DNA from 4 places in the Bradyrhizobium sp. USDA 336 genome. Region 1 is predicted to be linked to each of the others. Evidence: riboswitches for the same ligand, from Rfam matches in the RefSeq annotation. Region 1 holds a riboswitch; each other region holds the start of a gene.
The links. A riboswitch is a leader RNA that binds a small molecule or an ion and turns the genes downstream of it on or off. The one in region 1 is predicted to bind cobalamin.
Positions count from the first base shown of each region.

Region 2: another riboswitch for cobalamin. It lies ahead of ABIA45_RS13695 (DUF1636 domain-containing protein); the one in region 1 lies ahead of metE (5-methyltetrahydropteroyltriglutamate--homocysteine S-methyltransferase).
Region 3: another riboswitch for cobalamin. It lies ahead of ABIA45_RS13610 (TonB-dependent receptor); the one in region 1 lies ahead of metE (5-methyltetrahydropteroyltriglutamate--homocysteine S-methyltransferase).
Region 4: another riboswitch for cobalamin. It lies ahead of ABIA45_RS13630 (energy-coupling factor ABC transporter permease); the one in region 1 lies ahead of metE (5-methyltetrahydropteroyltriglutamate--homocysteine S-methyltransferase).

Region 1 is NZ_JBIYDC010000002.1:7,879,021-7,884,032, forward strand. It holds gene ABIA45_RS37590 (nodulate formation efficiency C protein) at 508-1,212, opposite strand; cobalamin riboswitch at 2,192-2,396, shown strand; gene metE (5-methyltetrahydropteroyltriglutamate--homocysteine S-methyltransferase) at 2,497-4,842, shown strand.
Region 2 is NZ_JBIYDC010000002.1:2,717,134-2,722,145, reverse strand. It holds gene cobD (threonine-phosphate decarboxylase CobD) at 1-304, shown strand, start outside; gene ABIA45_RS13705 (cobyric acid synthase) at 293-1,741, opposite strand; gene cobO (cob(I)yrinic acid a,c-diamide adenosyltransferase) at 1,963-2,598, opposite strand; cobalamin riboswitch at 2,639-2,860, shown strand; gene ABIA45_RS13695 (DUF1636 domain-containing protein) at 2,955-3,329, shown strand; gene cobW (cobalamin biosynthesis protein CobW) at 3,326-4,360, shown strand; gene cobN (cobaltochelatase subunit CobN) at 4,360-5,012, shown strand, end outside.
Region 3 is NZ_JBIYDC010000002.1:2,699,268-2,704,279, forward strand. It holds gene ABIA45_RS13605 (PepSY domain-containing protein) at 1-772, opposite strand, end outside; gene ABIA45_RS13610 (TonB-dependent receptor) at 785-3,142, opposite strand; cobalamin riboswitch at 3,257-3,460, opposite strand; gene ABIA45_RS13615 (histidine phosphatase family protein) at 3,533-4,105, shown strand; gene cobT (nicotinate-nucleotide--dimethylbenzimidazole phosphoribosyltransferase) at 4,098-5,012, opposite strand, start outside.
Region 4 is NZ_JBIYDC010000002.1:2,704,355-2,709,366, forward strand. It holds gene cobT (nicotinate-nucleotide--dimethylbenzimidazole phosphoribosyltransferase) at 1-63, opposite strand, end outside; gene cobF (precorrin-6A synthase (deacetylating)) at 69-818, opposite strand; gene ABIA45_RS13630 (energy-coupling factor ABC transporter permease) at 865-1,542, opposite strand; cobalamin riboswitch at 1,579-1,799, opposite strand; gene cobA (uroporphyrinogen-III C-methyltransferase) at 1,845-2,576, opposite strand; gene ABIA45_RS13640 (cobyrinate a,c-diamide synthase) at 2,573-3,883, opposite strand; partial or broken gene cobM (precorrin-4 C(11)-methyltransferase) at 3,883-4,666, opposite strand; gene ABIA45_RS13650 (cobalamin biosynthesis protein) at 4,663-5,012, opposite strand, start outside.

The DNA.
Region 1 (5,012 bases):
AAATGGGCAAGCGCTCAGCGGGTATGCCGGGGTTGCTACCAGTTTAACTTCCTCGCCCGTTTCGTCTCAGCATAGGTCCCTAGTGCCGGGTCAAAGTCGCTTGGCTCACGCTCCTGCGTATGCCGCAGTCACACGATGCGCGGCGCGCACGCCGAGTCGGCTTGGGCCGGAGGCATCTACAAGCTCTCTACTGAAGAATGCATGAGAGCTGGTTCCCCCCCAGCAACTTGGCGTGCTCTCACTGGGTGGAGTGCAGGCGGCAAACCACATCTCACAAACTAGTACGCGCCGCTAAGCTCGACACGTGGTGGAAGAACGCAATTGTGCTGCTCGACCTTCCTTACGGCGGGCCGAACTGCTGCGAGAAAGGCAGCGGGACTGTTGCGGAGCCGTAAACAACGCAACTGCAGAGCGCGTATGTCTTGCAGTTGGTACGAGGCGTTCGACCGTACGGCAGCTGCGGTGCGATGTTGCCCTGCGCGACCGTCTGCTAAGGCCTTCGCTCTCCTAGTCTTCCTCTTCCTTTGGCTCGGTCCGTTGGAACCAGGAGCCCGGAGGAAATTTCGCGATGCGCTTGGCAAAAGAGGATTGTGGCTCCCAATCTTGGCCTTCGCTCTTCTCGAAGGTGATGACCCCGTTGTGTGTAAAATAACGTGGTCCTTGGATATCGCAATTCACCAAGAGCAGAATGCGCCATAGATCGCCTTTCTCGTTCGGCTTGTCATTCTGCTTGGGTAAGTAGTCGACCCCAACAGGTTCAATGATAGTGCATCGGCCCTGCCGCAGAAGATCGCCGAGCCGGCCTTGCGGCGTAGTCACAAAGTTGAAGTTACTTGGATCATGCAGAAAGCTAAGATTTGCGTCCCTTTCACCATCTGCGACTTCTTTGGCGATCAGCGAGAGCGCTAGGGCACGCCAGCCCAATTCCATCGGCTTCGCATAGGTTGACGCAAGCTCAATCGTACCGTCGAGCGCGACTTTCCAGGTGATAGCGTACTGCTCGTCTGATTTGTTGTCTCGGTGCCTGGTCCACGAAACGAAAACATGGTCGTTTTCGCCAAGTTCAGCGACCCCCCACATCTGAGGGACGAACTGTGCCACCTTCGAGACATTGGAGATGATTTGTTCTATCGTCTCACCATCTTGCGCTCGCCACGTTGACTTGAGTCTTTCGACAAGTGGGTTGTCGCTGGCGCGAATAGTGTTACTCATGGCAGCCGGCCAGGCTAGGCAGATTAGAAGTCCGCCCATGCGAAGCCATAGCGCGGGTCTTCCCGACATTCTCTTCATAACCCTCGGCCTATCACGTTTCATCCGTACATCTTTCAAGGCGGGCAACCTTGAACCTGCTATGAGCGAGCGCAAGAAGTTTACGGAGACGCGACGGGGCACCCGCGGCTGTCCCGCGCGGGCAGGCGCTCCCCTCTATGTCACGCGCCGCTAACTTCCATAGCCAGCGACAGCGTCAATTGGCTGAGCTGGACATCCCCAGCAGAAGAGACTGGGCATGTCGAGGGGCTTGCATTCTTCGTGCCAGGCAGCAGGCGGAGATTTGCACGGGTTTTATGTCCCTATTGTCGACTTTCCGACCTGCGCACGTTTCGATGTTTCCATTCAGTGTATCGGCGTAGTTTGTGCATCCTTGTCCCGCACAGATAGTTTGCGGAAGAGGTGAGCGCCTCGATGCCAAGTGCCTGATGAGATTCGACGGTGTGTTTGCCGTCATTGAACCGGGTGGTTCGCTAAAGTTGCCGTCGGCGTTCGGCCTACATGATGGCTGGCGATACGAAGCCGAGAAGGTCTGGCTGGCACGAAAATCAACCTGCTCGCCGCGTATGTTGCTAGATTGCGCCTCCTGCCTTGACGTGTTCAATGGGGATCCTCTAGTCGAGAAAATAGCTGGCCAGCGGATGTGCTGGGCGAACCGCTGGAAATCGGAAGCCGCATCGAATGCATTCTGCTCGAAACGGCGGTAATCGCCGCTACGCGGGCTGGTTTTGTCCCTTCATTGATGGGGCGGGCGGCGTCGCCTCAAGGCAGCTCCGAGTCGCACTCCGACATCTGACAAGGACATCTCTGATTGCGACAGCTCTGTTTAGAGAATCATAGAGATGGACGGTCATTCGCCTAGTAGATGTCGCAGATAGCGTGGCACATAATCTGAGAGGTTGACGGAAGAGTCCTCCTGCCGATAATCCAAGCTCGTCGAGGTTCTCCGAATCCCACTTGATCCGGAGCTAAGAGGGAAGCCGGTCCAAATGCCGGCGCTGCCCCCGCAACTGTGAGCGGCGAGCTACTGTCCAACGATGTCACTGAAGCCCGCACGGCTTTGGGAAGGCCGGACAGCAGCGATGAGCCAGCGAGCCAGGAGACCTGCCCCGACGATAGATTGGTCCACGGGCGGGGTGTCTCGGTGGTGCGCCAAGCAGCCGTCGCGCGCGCGACTTCCTCTGCCTGCGTCCGCCATGGCCTCTGTCCCCAACAGGGGTTAACACTATGTCTCTTCTCTCTCTTCCGGTTGCTACGCTCGGTACGCCACGCATCGGTCCAAGGCGTGAGCTCAAATTCGCTCTTGAAAGCTACTGGGCCGGAAAGATCAGCGAACAGCAGTTGCTCGAGGACGCATCCGGCCTGCGCGCAGCGAACTGGGCTCGTCAGAAGTCTCTCGGCGTCACGGTCATTCCGTCGAATGACTTCTCGCTGTATGATCAGGTGCTCGATACAAGTGTCATGGTTGGCGCTATCCCGGAGATCTACGCCTCGAAAGGAGAATCCGTTTCCCTCAAGACGTACTTCGCCATGGCTCGCGGATCACAATGCGACGATCAGGATGCGAGTTGCGGTCTGGGCCCGCGGGGGTCTGGCGCACCCGCGCAGGAAATGACTAAGTGGTTTGATACCAACTACCACTACATGGTTCCCGAGTTTTACAAGGGACAGGGGTTCAGACTTTGCTCTCGCAAACCCATTGAAGAGTATGTGGAAGCAAAGGCTCTAGGCTTTCAAACCCGCCCTGTCCTGATCGGGCCCGTCACATTCCTAAATCTCGGTAAGAGTGCCGATAGCGCGTTCCAGCCCCTCTCCCTACTGGATGATTTGATACCGGTCTATATCGACGTTCTGCATGAATTGGCCGAACGAGGGGCAAGTTGGGTTCAGTTTGACGAGCCCTGCCTGGTCCTTGATCTGGACGAAGCGGTGCGAAAATCATTGCTACATGCCTATAACCGGTTCGCAAAGGAGGGACCGGCTATCAAGATCATGGTTGCCAGCTATTTCGGCGAGCTAGGCGACAATCTGGATACCGCATTGAGCCTCCCGGTTTCCGGTCTGCACTTTGATCTGGTTCGAGCGCCAGAGTTGTTGGATAAGATCGTCGCTGTCGGCCGAAGTGATCTCGTCATGTCGCTCGGGGTCATCGACGGCCGGAATGTATGGCGGTCGAACTTGTCGTCCCTTCGTCAGCGGCTGGAGCCCGCGATTGCGAAGCTCGGCAAGCACCGTGTACAGCTCGCTCCATCCTGCTCGCTGCTTCACGTGCCGGTCGATGTTGAACTCGAGACCGGGCTCACGTCCGACGTCAAGAGCTGGCTTGCTTTCTCTGTTCAGAAGATGCGTGAGCTTGCGATCCTGGCGCGAGCACTCGCTGGCGACCAAAATGTTGGGCTCGCTCTTGCCGATTCGGAATGCGCTGCGACTGCCCGCCGGACTTCGCCGAAGATCCATGATGCCAATGTCGCTACCCGGATGAGGGCGATCGACCAGACGATGCGCAGGCGCGCAAGCCCATTTGCCCGTCGTTCCGAGATCCAAAGGGCACGCTTTGGACTACCAGCGTTTCCCACCACGACAATCGGATCGTTTCCGCAGACCAGAGAGGTTCGAAATGCTCGTGCGGCGCATGCGCTAGGCGCGATGAGCGACGAACAATACGACAGGTTCATCAAGGAGGAGATAGCCCGCGCCGTACATTGGCAGGAGGACATTGGTCTTGACGTCCTCGTGCACGGAGAATTTGAGCGCAATGACATGGTGCAGTACTTTGGCGAGCAACTCGGCGGCTTCCTATTTACCAGGAAGGGATGGGTACAGTCTTATGGTTCGCGCTGCGTCAGGCCCCCGATCCTGTTTGGCGATGTAGTGCGGTCGAAGCCGATCACTGTGGACTGGTGGCGCTATGCGCAATCACTAACTAGCAAGCCAATGAAGGCCATGTTGACCGGACCGGTGACGATCCTGAACTGGTCGTTTGTTCGCGATGATATTCCTAGAAGCGAGGTCTGCCGTCAGCTTGCGCTCGCGATCCGCGACGAAGTCCGCGATCTCGAGAATGCCGGTGCGGCCATGATCCAGATCGACGAAGCGGCACTCCGCGAAGGATTGCCCTTGCGCCGATCGGAGTGGAAGGCATATCTCGATTGGGCCGGAGATTGCTTCCGCATTTGCTCATCGGGCGTTGCCGATCAAACGCAAATTCATACACATATGTGCTACTCAGAGTTTAACGACATCATCGGTGCGATCGCTGCAATGGATGCGGATGTCATTTCGATCGAAACGTCGCGATCGAAAATGGAGCTACTGGACGCATTCAGCAAGTACGAATATCCAAATCAAATCGGACCGGGCGTGTACGACATCCACTCTCCACGCGTTCCCGAGGTGGGCGAAATGCAGGAGCTGATGGTGCTGGCTCGGACGCGTTTGCAGGAAGCGCAGCTCTGGGTCAATCCGGACTGCGGCCTAAAAACGCGCAACTGGGAGGAGGTTCGGCCTGCGCTAACCAACATGGTCGCTGCCGCCCGCGAACTGCGTGCAGCATCCGATCCGCAAAACCATTGATCCCGCGCTCGGGTCTGTTCTCGACCAAGCGAAATCGCTTGTGGTCATTTGCGCTCTCCACAATCTCGAGCAAGCCTTGGGGCCAACCAAAATGCCTGGCCCCAGTTGGTGGTCCGAAGGACGTGCACCCGGTGGAACGACGCTGACGCGTCGCGCTACTTGGCCGGGAG
Region 2 (5,012 bases), 5.2 Mb from region 1:
CGCAGCGATCGAAATCGGCTGCCGTGCCTTGCGCGATGAGGCCTGGGCCGAGGCGGCGTCGGCGCGGCTCGCGCGCGATTGTGCTCGCCTCGACGAGATGGCGTCTTCGCAAGGCTGGCGGCTCATCGGCGGCACACCGCTGTTTCGTCTTTACCAGACGCGTGACGCGCTGGCCGCGCAGGAGAAGCTCGCGCGTGGGCAAATCTGGCCCCGCGTCTTCGCGCAACAGCCGACATGGTTGCGGCTCGGGCTTCCCGGCGGTGAAGCCGAATGGACGCGCCTTGCCGAGGGCCTAGCGCGCTAGCGCGAGCAGGCCTTCGACGTCGAGATGCTCCTCGATGTGATCGGCCAGTGCATTGAGCGCGCTCTCGATCCTGGCGTGATAGGGCTCGTCGCCTGCGGGAATGTCGAGCTCGGCGAGATACGCCTTGCGGAAATCATCCGACGTGAACAGGCCGTGCAGATAGCTGCCCTGCACTCGGCTGTCCCTGGAGATCGCGCCTTCCGCCTCGCCGCTCACCTTCGCAAATGGCCGCGCACGATCGGGGCCTTCGGTGCGGCCGATATGGATCTCATAGGCTTCGATCGGCTGCTCGGTGGTTGCGTGCACGGCCGCAACACGCGTGAGGGTTTTTTGCGGGCTCATCACCGTCTCGACATCGAGAAGCCCGAGGCCCGGCGTGTCGCCGGCGGGGCCCTCGATGCCTTCGGGGTCGGCGACGCTGCGTCCCAGCATCTGATAGCCGCCGCAGAGGCCGAGCACATGGCCGCCCCGGCGGTGGTGCGCGAGCAGGTCGATGTCCCAGCCCTGCGTGCGCAGGAAGGCGAGGTCGCCGCGCGTGGATTTGGAGCCGGGAATGATGACGAGGCGCACGTCGCCCGGGATCGCTTCGCCCGGGCGCACCATCACGAGATCGACGCCTGGCTCGAGCTTGAGCGGATCGAGATCGTCGAAGTTGGCAATCCGCGACAGCGCGAGACAGGCGATCTTGCATCGGCCCGGCTTGCGCGCATCGCGCAGGCCGAGCGCGTCTTCGGCCGGCAGCTCGCCAGCACGCGGAAACCAGGGCAGCACGCCAAACCCGCGCCATGCGGTCTTTTGCTCGATCAGATTGTAGCCGTCGTCGAACAGGGTGGGGTCGCCGCGGAACTTGTTGATGACGAAGCCGGAGATCATCGCGGCATCGTCGGGGTCGATCACCGTCTTGATGCCGACGAGCTGGGCAATGACACCGCCGCGGTCGATGTCGCCGACCAGCACGACCGGCACATTCGCCTTGCGGGCAAAGCCCATATTGGCGATGTCGGACCTGCGCAAATTCACCTCGGCCGGGCTGCCGGCACCTTCGACCAGCACGAGATCGGCGCGCGCCTTCAGGCGCTCGAAACTCTCGAGCACCGCGCCCATCAGCGACGGCTTCATCGCCGCGTAGTCGCGCGCGCGTGCGGTCGCGATGCGCTTGCCGTGAACCACGACTTGCGCGCCGACATCGGTCTCGGGCTTGAGCAGCACCGGGTTCATGTCGGTGTGCGGCTCGACACCGGCGGCGAGCGCCTGCAGCGCTTGGGCGCGGCCGATCTCGCCGCCGTCGACGGTGACCGCGGCGTTGTTCGACATGTTCTGCGGCTTGAACGGCAGCACCCGCAGACCACGGCGCGCAAAGGCGCGCGCAAGGCCGGCGACGATGAGCGACTTGCCCACGTCCGAGCCGGCCCCCTGGATCATCAATGCGCGTGCCATCGATATCTTTTAAAGCGGAATGGGATTGAGTTGAATCAAGCAGCTGCGGGCTCGGTGCACCTCTCCCGCTTGCGGGAGAGGTCGTGCCGAAGGCACGGGTGAGGGTTTTCTCCTCTTGGGGGCTCTCGATTGCGTAGATGCCCTCTCCCCAACCCTCCCCCGCAAGCGGGGGAGGGAGCATACCTCCCTTGGCGCAGCATTAGAATCCAATCTCATCAGCATCAAAACTCGACGCCGGCCTGCGCCTTGATGCCGGAACGGAACGGATGCTTGACCAGCGTCATCTCGGTGACGAGGTCGGCGATCTCGATCAGCTCGTCCTTGGCGTTGCGCCCGGTGAGCACGACATGCGTCATCGCAGGCTTTTGGGTCGTCAGGAACTCGACGACTTCGGCGATATCGAGATAGTCGTAGCGCAGCGCGATGTTGATCTCGTCGAGCACGACCATGCGCAGCCGCTCGTCGAGGATCAGCTCTTTGGCCTTCTCCCAGCCGGCGCGTGCGGCGGCGATGTCGCGGGCGCGGTCCTGCGTCTCCCAGGTGAAGCCTTCGCCCATCGCGTGGAACTGACAGAGGTCGCCGAAATGGCCGGTGAGCAGTCGCCGCTCGCCCGTGTCCCAGGCGCCCTTGATGAATTGCACCACCGCGCAAGGGAAGCCATGCGCGACGCAGCGGACGATCATGCCGAAGGCCGAGGAGGATTTTCCCTTGCCGGCGCCGGTATGGACGATGATCAGGCCCTTTTCGCCGCTCTTGGTCGCCATGATCTTGTCGCGGGCGGCCTTCTTCTTCGCCATTTTCTGGGCATGCCTGATGTCGGTTTCCTCGGCTGTTTGGGTATCCGGTTCAGATGTCATGGGACCCGGTCCTTCGGCTTGACAAGTGGCGGCCACCGGCAAATGGTGGCCCGGCGTTGGTTCCTGTCCTATGACAGGCGAAGAGGGAATGCGATAGGGTCCGAATCGGCAAGATCTGGATCCAAACTGCAGCCGCCCCCGCGACCGTGACCGGAGAGATGCCCGAAGCCACTGATTCCTTTTGGAATCGGGAAGGCGGGGATCGAAGGGCCAAAACCCTGCTCCGCAAGCCGGGAGACCTGCCAGCGCGGACGAGTTTTGGACCGGCGGACGGGGTGTTCCGCGACGGGGAAGCGGGCCTTTCTGGAGAATGGTCCGTGCGCCTCATCGCCTCCCGCTGTTATCTGGAAGAGGCGATGACCGTCACACTTCATGTCTGCATTACCTGCCGCGCCGGCCAGACGCTTGGAGAGGGCGAGACGACGCCCGGCAAGCGCCTGCATGGCGCGATTCTCGAGGCCGGCGTGCCCGAGGGCGTCAGCGTGGTTCCCGTCGAATGCCTGTCGGCCTGCAGCCAGGGCTGCTCGGTCGCGCTCAGCGCGCCCGGCCGCTGGTCCTATGTCTATGGCCGCCTGTCGGAGACGAATGCGCGCGACGTGGTCGCGGGCGCTGCGGCTTATGCCGCCGCGCCTGATGGGATCGTGCCATGGCGCAGCCGTCCCGAGATCTTCCGCAAGCAGTCGCTTGCCCGCATTCCCCCCATTGCCGTCGTGCCGGAGGCCGCCGAATGAACTCGCTCGCAAAAGTCCCCGTCACGGTGGTCACGGGTTTCCTGGGCTCCGGCAAGACGACGCTGATCCAGCATCTGCTCAGCAACGCCGGCGGCAAGAAGCTCGCGGTGCTCGTCAACGAGTTCGGCAGCGAAGGCGTCGACGGCGAGATCCTGAAGTCCTGCGCCGATGCGAACTGCCCGGAGGAGAACATCGTCGAGCTCGCCAATGGCTGCATCTGCTGCACCGTCGCCGACGATTTCATTCCGACCATGGAGCAATTGCTGGCGCGGCCGGTGCGGCCCGATCACATCCTGATCGAGACCTCGGGCCTGGCGCTGCCAAAGCCGCTGCTGAAGGCGTTCGACTGGCCGGAGATCCGCTCGCGCATCACGGTCGACGGCGTGATCGCGCTGGCCGACGCCGAGGCCGTCGCGGCCGGCCGCTTCGCGCCGGATCCGGCTGCGGTGGAAGCGCAGCGCGCGGCGGACGACAATCTCGATCACGAGACGCCGCTGTCGGAAGTGTTCGAGGACCAGATCGCCTGCGCCGACATCGTGCTGCTGACCAAGGCCGACCTTGCGGGCGCCGCAGGCATCGAAGCCGCAAAGGCGGCGATCACCGCCGAGATGCCGCGCCGCGTGCCGATGCTGCCGGTCACCGACGGCGCGATCGATGCGCGCGTCATCCTCGGCCTCGGCGCTGCGGCCGAGAATGATCTCGCCGCGCGGCCCTCGCATCACGACGGCGAGGAAGAGCATGAGCATGATGATTTCGCCTCCGTCGTGATCGACCTTCCGGAGGTGGCGGATATCGAGGAACTGGTTGCCTCCGTCCAGAAGCTGGCGCGCGAGCAGAACGTCCTGCGGGCCAAGGGCTACATCGCGGTCGCGGGCAAGCCGATGCGCCTGTTGCTGCAGGCGGTCGGCGAGCGGGTGCGCCATCAGTTCGACAAGCCATGGGGCGCGGGTCACAGGCAGTCCAAGCTCGTCGTGATCGGCGAGCATGGCGATATCGACGAGGCCGCCATCAAGGCAGGACTTGGTATCTGATGCACGTCGTCTTCCGCGAGAGCCGCGGTCTCGAGGAGACCGCGACGCCAAGAGACATCGGCCAGGACCCGGCCGATCTCGTGGTGCTCTCGTATTCGGATTCCGATTTGGCCGCGTTCGCGGCCGGCTGGCGGCGCGGTCGGGGCAGCCTGCCGTCGCTGCGGCTGGCCAATCTCGCGGAGCTGCGGCATCCGCTGTCGGTCGACACCTACATCGAGCGCACGCTGTCGCAGGCGCGCGGCATATTGGTGCGCCTGATCGGCGGGGAGTCCTATTGGGCGTACGGGCTTGCGGCGCTCCAGCAACTCGCGAAGGATCGCGGCATCGTGCTGGCGGTGCTGCCGGCCGACGGCCGCGACGACACGCGGCTGGACGGGTACTCGACCCTGCCGGTCTCGACGCTGCGTCGGCTCAAGGTGCTCTGCGACACCGGTGGCCCGGTCGCCGCGCAAGCGGCGATCGCGCAGCTCGCGCTGGCCTCAGGCCTCTATGCTGGCCCGGTCATCGGCGAGATGACCGTGCCCGAGATGGGATTCTACGATCCCGCGCGCGGCGTCATTGCCGCGCCGGCGGGCGGCGAGGGCAAGCCGCGCGCACTCGTGACGTTCTATCGCTCCTATCTCACCGCCGCCGATACGGGGCCGGTTGACGC
Region 3 (5,012 bases), 5.2 Mb from region 1:
CAAGACCGATGATGTGATGCAGGGCGTGCCAGTCCCGATAGGGCGACGAGAGCTGGCGTCCCCGTATCTTCACACGCACGATTCCGAGCACCGCGCCAAGCAGTGCTGCGATCAGGGCCAGCAGCGACAGCGTCCAGACCACGCGATCCCACAGCGCCCAGCTGCTGCGCAGAATTGTCGGATAGATCCAGTGCAGCACGCTGCCGGCCCAGTTCCACGCGCGCTCGCTGCGCGTCGTATCCAGGACGATTTCGCCGGTCAGCGACGAAACGTAGACCTCCGTTCCAGGGGCATCGCCGAGAGCGGCGCGAAACAAGGGGCGATGCCGATCAAAACCGTTCGGCACGCTCCACTGATCGTAGTCCGACCGCGCGACGATTGCAGCGCGCACCGCCTCAAGCCCGCGCTGACGTGAATAAGCTTGCACGATGGTGAGCGCGACATCGGCTGATGTCACCGACGCGTCTCCTCCATCGGAGGCGCGAACCGCTCGCGAACCTGCGGAGCCCGAGACGACGTAGACCGGTCCATCGCTCCGCTGGATCAGCCGAACACGTGTCGCATCGGCAATCCCGCTCGCCGCAACGGCGTCCGCGACCGAGATCCTCGTCCCGTCGCGATCGACCGGCACAAGTCCGGCAAATCGCTCCGCTTCCGTCAGCGACGGAAACGGGACGAAGTGCATGACGATCCCGCTCGCGAACCACATCGCGAACAACAGACAGAACGCGATGCCGAGCCAGCGATGCGTGAGGACGATCGCGCCCATCATGCGCTCAGGGCCTCACCATTTGAACGCGGCCGATATTTCATAGGTGCGCGGCGCGCCCAGGAGGATCTGGTCCGGATAGAACGGATCGCCCCAGATCGCATAGCGCTTATCAGTGATGTTGCGGACACGGAAGGTCAGGCGGGCCTGGTCGACCGCATTGAACGCCGTCTTGGGGATGTCGACGAAGGCGTAGACGTCGGCCACGGTGTAGGCCTTCATCGTCACGACGTTGGCGTCGGTGTTGTAGCGGTCGCCGACATGACGACCGGTGATGCCAAGCTCCACCGGCCACGGTGTGAAGAAGCGATACGACGCGCCGGCGTTTGCGACGATACGCGGCACGTTTGGCGGCGTGTTGCCCGAGAACGAGCCGCCGGCAAAATTGTAGTCGGCATAGCGCGCATCGACATAGGCGATGTTGCCCCACAGCCGCAGCGGCTCGATCGGGCGTATCGAGGCGGCAAGCTCGATGCCCTTCGACTCCTGCCGCCCGGCGATATTCAGCTGCATGCCGCCGGCGGCCGCATAGACGTTCTTGCGCACGATGTCGTAGGCCGAGAACGACCATTCCGCCCGGTTGTCCCAGAACAGGTGCTTGACACCGGTCTCATAGGTGCGCGCGGTGGTCAGATCGAGCGGCTGGGTGGGCGAGAGCAGGAAGATGTTGTTGGCTGCGACGTCGGCGCCGGTGGCGTACTGGCTGAAGAAGGTCAGGCCGGGAACGGCCTCCCAGGTGTAGCCGATGCGGCCCGTCACCGGCGCCCAGTCTTTCGTGAACGGGAAGCCCGCCTTCACGATCCCGTTCTTGTCGGTCGAATTACGGTCGAGCCCGATATGCTCGACGCGGAGGCCGCCGATCAGCGCGAAGCTGCGCGTCAGCTTGAGCCTGTCCTCGAATGACAGCGCCTCGTTGTCGATGCGTGCGGTCTGCTGCTGCGTCGTGAGCAGGCCGTAGAAACCGCGGTTGGGGTCGACCAGCGAAACGGAATCGCCGGGAAAGTTTGCCGCGCCGGGCCTGACGAAATCGAGATAGCTCGACGACAGCGTCGTGACCAGCCGGTTATCGAAGCCCGCAATATTTGTATCCCAGATCAGGTCGGTGATGTTGCCGACCAGCCGCTGGCTGTGGGCGACATAGAAACGCTCGCGATCGACCAGGTTCGTGGTGGAATTGAACGCCTCGATCTCGTTATTGAACCAGATTCGTTCCGCGCCATAGCCATAGGCCTGACTTTTCAGCGTGAGGTCAGGCGCGAGCTTCAGCTCGAATCCGCCACGCAGCCACACTTCCTGCGCCACGTTGCGGTTATCGAGAACGTTGTAATTGGTGTTGAAGGTGCGATCGTCGATGGTGACGGCACCGAGATTCGTTCCGTTGTAATTCGAGACGTAATTGCCGGAGACGATCCCCGTCGTCGCGTGCGAACCGCTGAAGGCGACCGGCACCAGCGGCGCGCCCCAATAGGCCTTCGAGCGGTCTTCACGATATTCGACCGCGCCCCAGAACCTGAGACTATCCGAGGCGCGGTAATTGAGCTGGCCGGACGTGCCGAAGGTCTTGACATTGGTGTCGTCGGCAAAGCCGTTGAGCGCGGAACGGCTGATGTCGAAGCGATAATCCAGCCCCTGCACATTGGTGCTGCCGCCGGAGCCGTAATGGGCACGGAACGAATTCAGCGAGTCCCAGGAGAAATCGGCCTCGTTGCTGACAGCTCCGGTGTGCGGCTGCTTGGTGACGAAGTTGATCGCGCCGCCCGCCGCGCCCTCGCCCGAAATCAGCGAGGCCGGGCCCTTGAGGAATTCCGCGGCCTCAAGGTTGGCGGTGTCCACGATCCGCGAGGTCATGTTCTGCGGACCGATCTTGATGCCGTTGTAGAGCGTGTTGATCTGGCTGTTGGTGAAGCCGCGCATGGAGAAGGCGGAAGGTTCGGCCGGGTTGTCGCCCGAGGTGACGCCGACGGCGCCCTGCGCCACCTCGGACACGGTGCGATAGCCCTGCTCGCGCATCGTTTCGGCGGAGACAACTTCGACGGTCGCGGGCGTCTGCCGCACCGTCAGGCCGAGCCGCGATGCGCTTTCGGCCACGGCATTGGTGTTGAGGGGCGTCTGCACCGTCGAATCCGGCACGACGGGTTTTGGCGCGGCGGATACAGCCGCCGGCCTGCGCGCTGCCGCGCGACGCGCGCTCTGCGCCGCTCCTGCTGCCTGTTTGGCCGGCTTGCGCGCCTGGGCGGGCGATACCTCGATGGGTGGCAGGGACTCCCGGGCCTGCTGCGCCAGAGCGGCAGGCGGACCAAGAGCGGCGAAGGACGTGAACGCGGCGGAAACCAGCAGGACGCGGCGCGGTCGTGCGATACGGATGGAAGACACAGGTCAAAACCTCGGTATGACGTCAGTGGCACGTCACAGCGAACGAGGTCTCACCTTTGGCCTTGCAGCCGTCCGATGAAGCCGAATGTCTGTACTCCCCGACCGACATCTTCGCGTGTGACCACGGCTGACGGCAGGTCTCCTGGCTCGCGGGTCGTGACCGCTTCGTCGCCTTCCCGGGACCGAGGACCCAGTGGCTCGTGACGAAGGATTCACCGCTTACAGTTGCGGGGGCAGCCGCGGCATTGGGGACAATTTTCCCCGCACCGCATTCCCTTTTCATTCCCTCTCGGGAAAACCGTCGCGAGCATCTAGGATTACCGCCAAGACAGAGTCAATGTGCCAGTTGCGGCGTTGTGGCCACAGCAGCCAACTTCCCTGGAGATGAGCATGGAAGGCGAGACCTTCCTCTGGTTGATCAGGCATGCGGCCGTCGTGGGCGTGCCCGGGACGATCCATGCGGCCGATGCGCGGGCCGACCTCGGCGATCACGCCGCATTGACGGCTCTCAGGCGCCTCTTGCCCGCGGATGTCGCCGGCTATGCCAGCCCGTCGCGGCGCACGGTCGAGACGGCGCGCGCGCTGGGGCTCGAACCGGAACTGGTCAGCGAATTTCGCGAGCAGGATTTCGGCGATTGGACCGGCCATCGGCATGACGAGCTCGCCGCGACCGGCGGCGAGGCCTACGCGCAGGTCTGGCGCGATCCCGCGCACGGACGGCCGCCGAACGGCGAAAGCTTTGCGGATCAGGTCGCCCGCGTCCGCCTCGGCCTGGCGCAGATTGGCGCAGGCTCCGCGGCGCTGGTCGTTCATTCCGGCACCATTCGTGCCACGCTCTGCATCGCGCTCGATCTCACACCGGAAGCCGCACTGCGCTTCGTGATCGATCCACTGTCGCTGACCCGGATCGACCGGCTCGCGGGCGGCTGGCGTGTCGTCTCGGTCAATCAACGCATTAGCTAGGCCGATCCGGCACATTGGCCTGCGCGAAGGTCGCCATGCCGTTGTGAAGTGCGCAGGCCGAGCGCACCAGCGGCAGCGCGATCGCCGCACCCGATCCCTCGCCGAGCCTGAGATCGAGGCTGATCAGCGGCTGCACGTTCAGCGTGCGCAACACCAGCCGATGTCCCTGCTCCGCCGATTGATGCGAGGGCAACAGGAACGGCTGGCAGGACGGGTTGAGGCGCGCCGCCGCCAGCGCCGCCACCGAGACGATGAAGCCGTCGATCAACACGGGAATGCGGCGTTGCGCGGCCGCGATGATCGCGCCCGAGATCGCCGCGATCTCGAGGCCACCGACCGCGCACAGGATCTTCTCGACCGCGGCTCCGGCGACGCCGTGGCGCGCGATCGCCGCATCGATCACCCGCGCCTTGTGCGCGCGGCCGGCCGCATCGATGCCCGTGCCGCTGCCCGCGATCTCCCCGGCGCTCACACCAAGTAGGCTCGCCGCGATCGCCGCCGATGTCGTGGTGTTGCCGATCCCCATCTCGCCGAAGATCAAGAGATCAGGCCGGCCGGCCTCGGCGCGCACCACCGCGCGCTGGCCGGCCTCGAAGGCGAAGGCCAATTCCGCCGGCGTGAGCGCGGCCTCGACACTGAAATCGCGGGTGCCGCTGCGCGGCTTGTCGGTGACGATTCCCGCCATCTGCTCCTGGGACAGCGTGCCGGCGTCGACGACCTCGAGGCTCGAACCCAGCTCGCGCGCCAGCACCGAGATCGCGGCGCCACCGGCGGCAAAATTCGCCATCATCGCGATGGTGACGGCTTGCGGATAGGCCGACACGCCCTGCGCGACGATACCGTGGTCGCCGGCGAAGATGATGATCGGCACCCGCGCGGCGCGCGGCTGCCCGGTCGCCTGCAGGCC
Region 4 (5,012 bases), 5.2 Mb from region 1:
GGCCGCCTCGCGATGAACAGCGGAGACCTCGGGGCAGTTCTGGGTAACCCATTCGGGAAGCATGCTGCTCAACGCCTGCGTTTGATGATGTAGCTGTCCATGATCCAGCCGTGCCGCTCGCGTGCCTCCTGCCGCACGGCGGCAATGCGCGCGCCCAGTTCAGCCAGCGCGCCGGACATGACGATCTGATCGGGCATGCCAAGATAGGCTCCCCACCAGATGTGAAGTCCGGCCGGATCGAGCGACTGGAACGCCGTGCCGCCATCGAGCATCACGACGACGGTATCGACGCCCTGCGGCCAGCCGCCTTCGCGCAAGCGCCGCCCCGTCGTGACCAGGAACGGCTCGCCGATGTCGTTGAGCGGCAGCGCATGCGCCGCGCACAGCGCCTGGATCGAGGTGATCCCAGGCACGACTTCGATTGTCGGCAACGGATTCAACCGCCGCGCAATGCGCAGCGAAGAATCATAGAGCGAAGGATCGCCCCAGATCAGCAGCGCGACCTTGCCCTCATCTTCGAGATGCCCAGCGATCGTCTGCGACCAGGTCGCGGCCACCGCATCGTGCCAATCGTCTACGCCCTTGCGGTAGTCCGACTCGGTCGCATCGCGCACGGGAAGGTCGAATTCGGCGATGCGTGTCGTTTTGTTGGTGAGCACACCGGCGCAGATCGTTCGCCTGAGATCGGCGAGATCGGATTTCGCAGTCCCCTTGCGCGGGATCAGGATGAGATCGGCCGCGTTGATGGCGCGGGTCGCGGCGCGCGTGAGCTGCTCGGGATCGCCGCAACCGATGCCTATCAGGGAGAGCGTGAGCATCGCGAGCGCGACGGGCGGCCACGGCGGCCGCCCTTTCGCTTGTCTCTCAGGCCGCGTTGTGAAGGCGCGGCGTGACGAGGCCGGGCGCGGTGACGCCACGCAGCGACTTCGCCAGCGCCAGCACGGCGAGATCGGCCAGCGGCTCGATCACGATGACCAGCGCATAAGCGGCAGCGAACGTCGCAATGCTGGCGAGGTTGCTGATCGCAAAGCCGGAGCCATAGAGCGCCCAGAACGCCACCCATGCGATCACGCCGGCCTGGTAGGTCGTCGAAAGCGCCAGCGCCTGACCGTATTTCAAATCGACATAGGCGGTGTTGCGGGCAATGATCCGCGTGGCGATCGCCTGGATCGCGAACAGCGGCACCAGCAGCGTGGTGACGTTCATGCCGTATTGCGGCAGATCGACTGGCTCCAGCAGCATGCCCTGAAGCAGCAGGCCAATTGCGAGGCCGAAGGCGGCAGGCGCAGCACCAAAGAGCAGGAACAAGGTCGAGCCAAGGATGAAGTGCACCTCTGATACCCCAACCGGAAAGTGCGGCAGGATCTCGAAGAAGACGAAGACGAGAGCGGTGGTGGCCAGTGTCCGCGCGGCGAACGAGCCGGCGCCCTGCTCGCGCACGGTCTCGACCGCGAGCTTCAAGGCAACGCCGCCTGCGGCGATGCCGGTCGCGTAACTCAACACGAGCTTGGCGCCCGTCACGATCCCGGGTTCGATATGCATGGCTCAATTCCTTCCTGCCGTCACACCCGACGGCCTTGGCCTCAATACGTGCACGGCCGGTCTCCTGGCTCGCGGTTCACTGGGTTCTCCGGCCTTCCCGGACCTTGCGGTCCAGTGGCGGTTCGGAGCCCCCTCACCGCTTACAGTCGCGGGGGCGGCTGGGGTTTGGGGCGCCGCAACTGGGTCCGCCCATCCCCATTCCCGATTATGCTCCGGCGCTTTGCGCCGCGTCGAGCACCATGCCTCTCTTGTGTGCCCCTTTCGCATCGCGGGCGTCAAGGGGCGAACCGCTGCCGGAGCGCTCATGCCGGATATTCTCCCGCCAGCGCACCAAACAGGATGACGGCGGCGGTGGAAGCGGCGCCGCCGCGCCCAAGCTGCTCGGCGAGCTCGGCAATCGTGGTGCGGACCAGCCGTTCGTCGGGACGCCCCAGAGATTCGGCGAACAGCGCCGGAGTGCTCGGAGCGAGGCCGTGCGCGATCAATTTTGCGGCAAGCGCCGGAAAGGTGCGCCGGCCCATATAGACCACGGTCGTGGCCTCGGGGTCGGCCAGTGCCGCCCAATTCAGATTGGGCGGCAGCTCGCCCGTGACGTCAGCGCCGGTGATGAACTGCACCCGGCGGGAGGTATGCCGGCGGGTCAGGGGAATGCCGGCCTGGGCGGCGGCGACACAGGCGGAGGTGACGCCGGGAACGATCTCGTAGCCGATGCCGGCTTCGCGCAGCGTCTCGATCTCCTCCTCGAGCCGGCCGAAAATGCCGGCATCGCCGGATTTAAGCCGCACCACGCGCGCGCCTGTTGCGGCATAGTCGACCAGGAGACGGTTGACGTGGTGCTGCTTGGTCGAAGGACGCCCGGCCCGCTTTCCCACCGCGACGAGATTGGCACCTGGCCGCGCAAGATCGAGGATCGCGCCGGAGGCAAGATCGTCATAAAGCACGACGTCAGCCTCGCGCAGCCGCTTGGCGCCTTTCACGGTGAGGAGCTCGGGATCGCCGGGACCGGCGGAAACGAAAGAGACAAAACCGCTCACCGGTCCTCCGCAATCAGATGGAAGAACGTGCCGGTGGCATGGCCACGGCGCGAGCCGGTTTCGGCAATGACCGCGCCGGTGGCGTCGTGCACGACCGCAAGCGGCGTATCGGGCTGGGCGAGGATGGTCGAATAGTGGAACTCGTGGCCGCGCAGGCGCGCCCCAGGTTGTTGCCCCGGCATCGGCGCGGCCAGTTCGGCAAGACGATAGCCGAGATGCATGCGGCGCTTGGCAAAGCTGGTCTCCAGGCCGAGCAGCCCTGTCATCTCATGGCGGATACCGTCGGCGTCGGTCAGGCCTGCACCCAGCACCATATAGCCTCCGCATTCGCCATGCACCGGCCGCGTCTCGGCGAAAGCGCGCAGTCCGCTGCGAAAGCGCGCATTGCCCGCGATCTTTCCTGCATGAAGCTCGGGATAGCCGCCGGGCAGCCAGCACACGTCGGCGCTCGCGTCGGGCACTTCATCGGCCAGCGGCGAGAACGGCACGATCTCGGCGCCCGCCGCGCGCCAGGCTTCCAGCATATGCGGATAGACGAACGAGAACGCCGCATCGCGCGCCAGCGCGATGCGCTGGCCGGGCGGCCTCACGTTCAAGCCGTTCGCCACAGCTTGCGGCGACCATTTGCCTGCCGAGTGGAGCACCGCATCGAGATCGACGTGCTCGGCGACAAAGCGCGCGGCTTCGTCGATCAGCTTGCCGATCTCGGCCTGCTCCTCGGCCTGCACGAGGCCGAGATGCCGCTTCGGCAGGCTGATCTCGGCATGGCGCGGCAGCGCGCCGAACACTTTGATGCCGGCCTCGTTCAGCGCGCGCCGCACCAGATCCTCATGGCGCGGGCTGGCGACGCGATTGAGCACGACGCCGCCAAGGCGCACGCCGGCGCGGTAATCGCGAAGGCCGGCGGCGATCGCTGCCGCAGTCTGCGCCTGGCCGGAGGGATCGATCACCAAAACCACCGGCCAGCCCAGCATCTCCGCGATATCAGCTGTCGCTCCGGTGCCGGAGACGCCGCGCGCAGCGACACCGTCGAACAGGCCCATCGATCCCTCGGCGAGCACGACATCTGCATTGCCGCCACGGCTGACGAGATGCGCGACGGCGCTGCGATCCATCGCCCAGCTGTCAACGTTGACCGAGGCGCGTCCCGTGGCGGCGGCGTGGAAGGCGGGATCGATATAGTCGGGCCCACTCTTGAAGCACTGCACGTTCAGGCCGCGATTGCGCCAGGCGCGGGCCAGCGCCAGCGTCAGCGTGGTCTTGCCGACACCGGAGGCCGGCGCGGAGATGACGAGGCTCGCCGCCATCACGACGCCTCCGGAAAGCGCGGCTCGGCACCGACGGGCCGGTAGCGGCGGTCGTAATCGGCGGCGTAGAGGCGGCTCTCGTCGAAATCGGCAGCGCCAAGCGTCTTGCCGACCAGGATCAACGCGGTGCGCTCCATCTCGCCACCCACGGCCGCATCGAGCGTTGCCAGCGTCGCGCGCACGATGCGCTGCTCCGGCCAGCTCGCGCGCCAGACGATCGCGACCGGGCAATTCGCGCCGTAATACGGCGTCAGCTCGGCGACGACCTGGTCGAGCAGATGGATCGACAGGGTGGATCGCGAGCACCGCGCCGGTCGCAGCGAACGCAGCGAGCTTCTCGCCCCCGGGCATCGCGCTGGCCCGGCCCGGCGTGCGCGTCAGCACGACCGTCTGAGCAAGACCGGGCAGCGTCAGCTCAGCCTCGAGCGCGGCCGCGGCAGCCGAGAACGAGGGAACGCCGGGTGTCACCGAGTAGGGAATCCCCAGCGCCCGCAAACGGCGGAGCTGCTCGCCCATCGCCGACCAGATTGAGAGATCGCCGGAATGCAGCCGCGCGACATCCAGGCCTGCCGCATGCGCGGCTGCGATCTCGGCGATGATCTCGTCGAGCGACATGGGCGCGGTATTGACGATGCGCGCGCCGGGCGGGCAATGCGCCAGCACGCCCTCCAGCACCAGCGAGCCGGCATAGAGACAGACTGGACAGGCCGCGATCAGGTCGCGGCCCCGCAACGTCAGCAGATCGGGCGCGCCCGGCCCGGCGCCGATGAAATGCACCGTCATACGCCGTCTCCTTCGGCGATCGCCGCGGTCGCACTGCGATCCTGCGAGACGACCCGTGTTGCAATCAACCGCGCGTGCGGACCGGCGACCACGAGCGCTGCAGCCTCGGCCACAGATCCGGTGCCGAATTTCTCCGCGACGAGCTTCGATTGCGTGGGCGTGTCGATGCCGGCCAGTGTCGCGACCGGAACAGCCCTGATCGGCACGCCGCATTCACGAGCGAGTTGCTTCAGCGCCTCGGTGTCGGCCTTGTCGCTGACAGTTGCCATCGCCGCAAGCCCTTCCGCACCGCCCGCAGCCAGCAGCGCTTCGCGCAGCGAAGTCAGCGTCACGTCGCGCTTGAAGC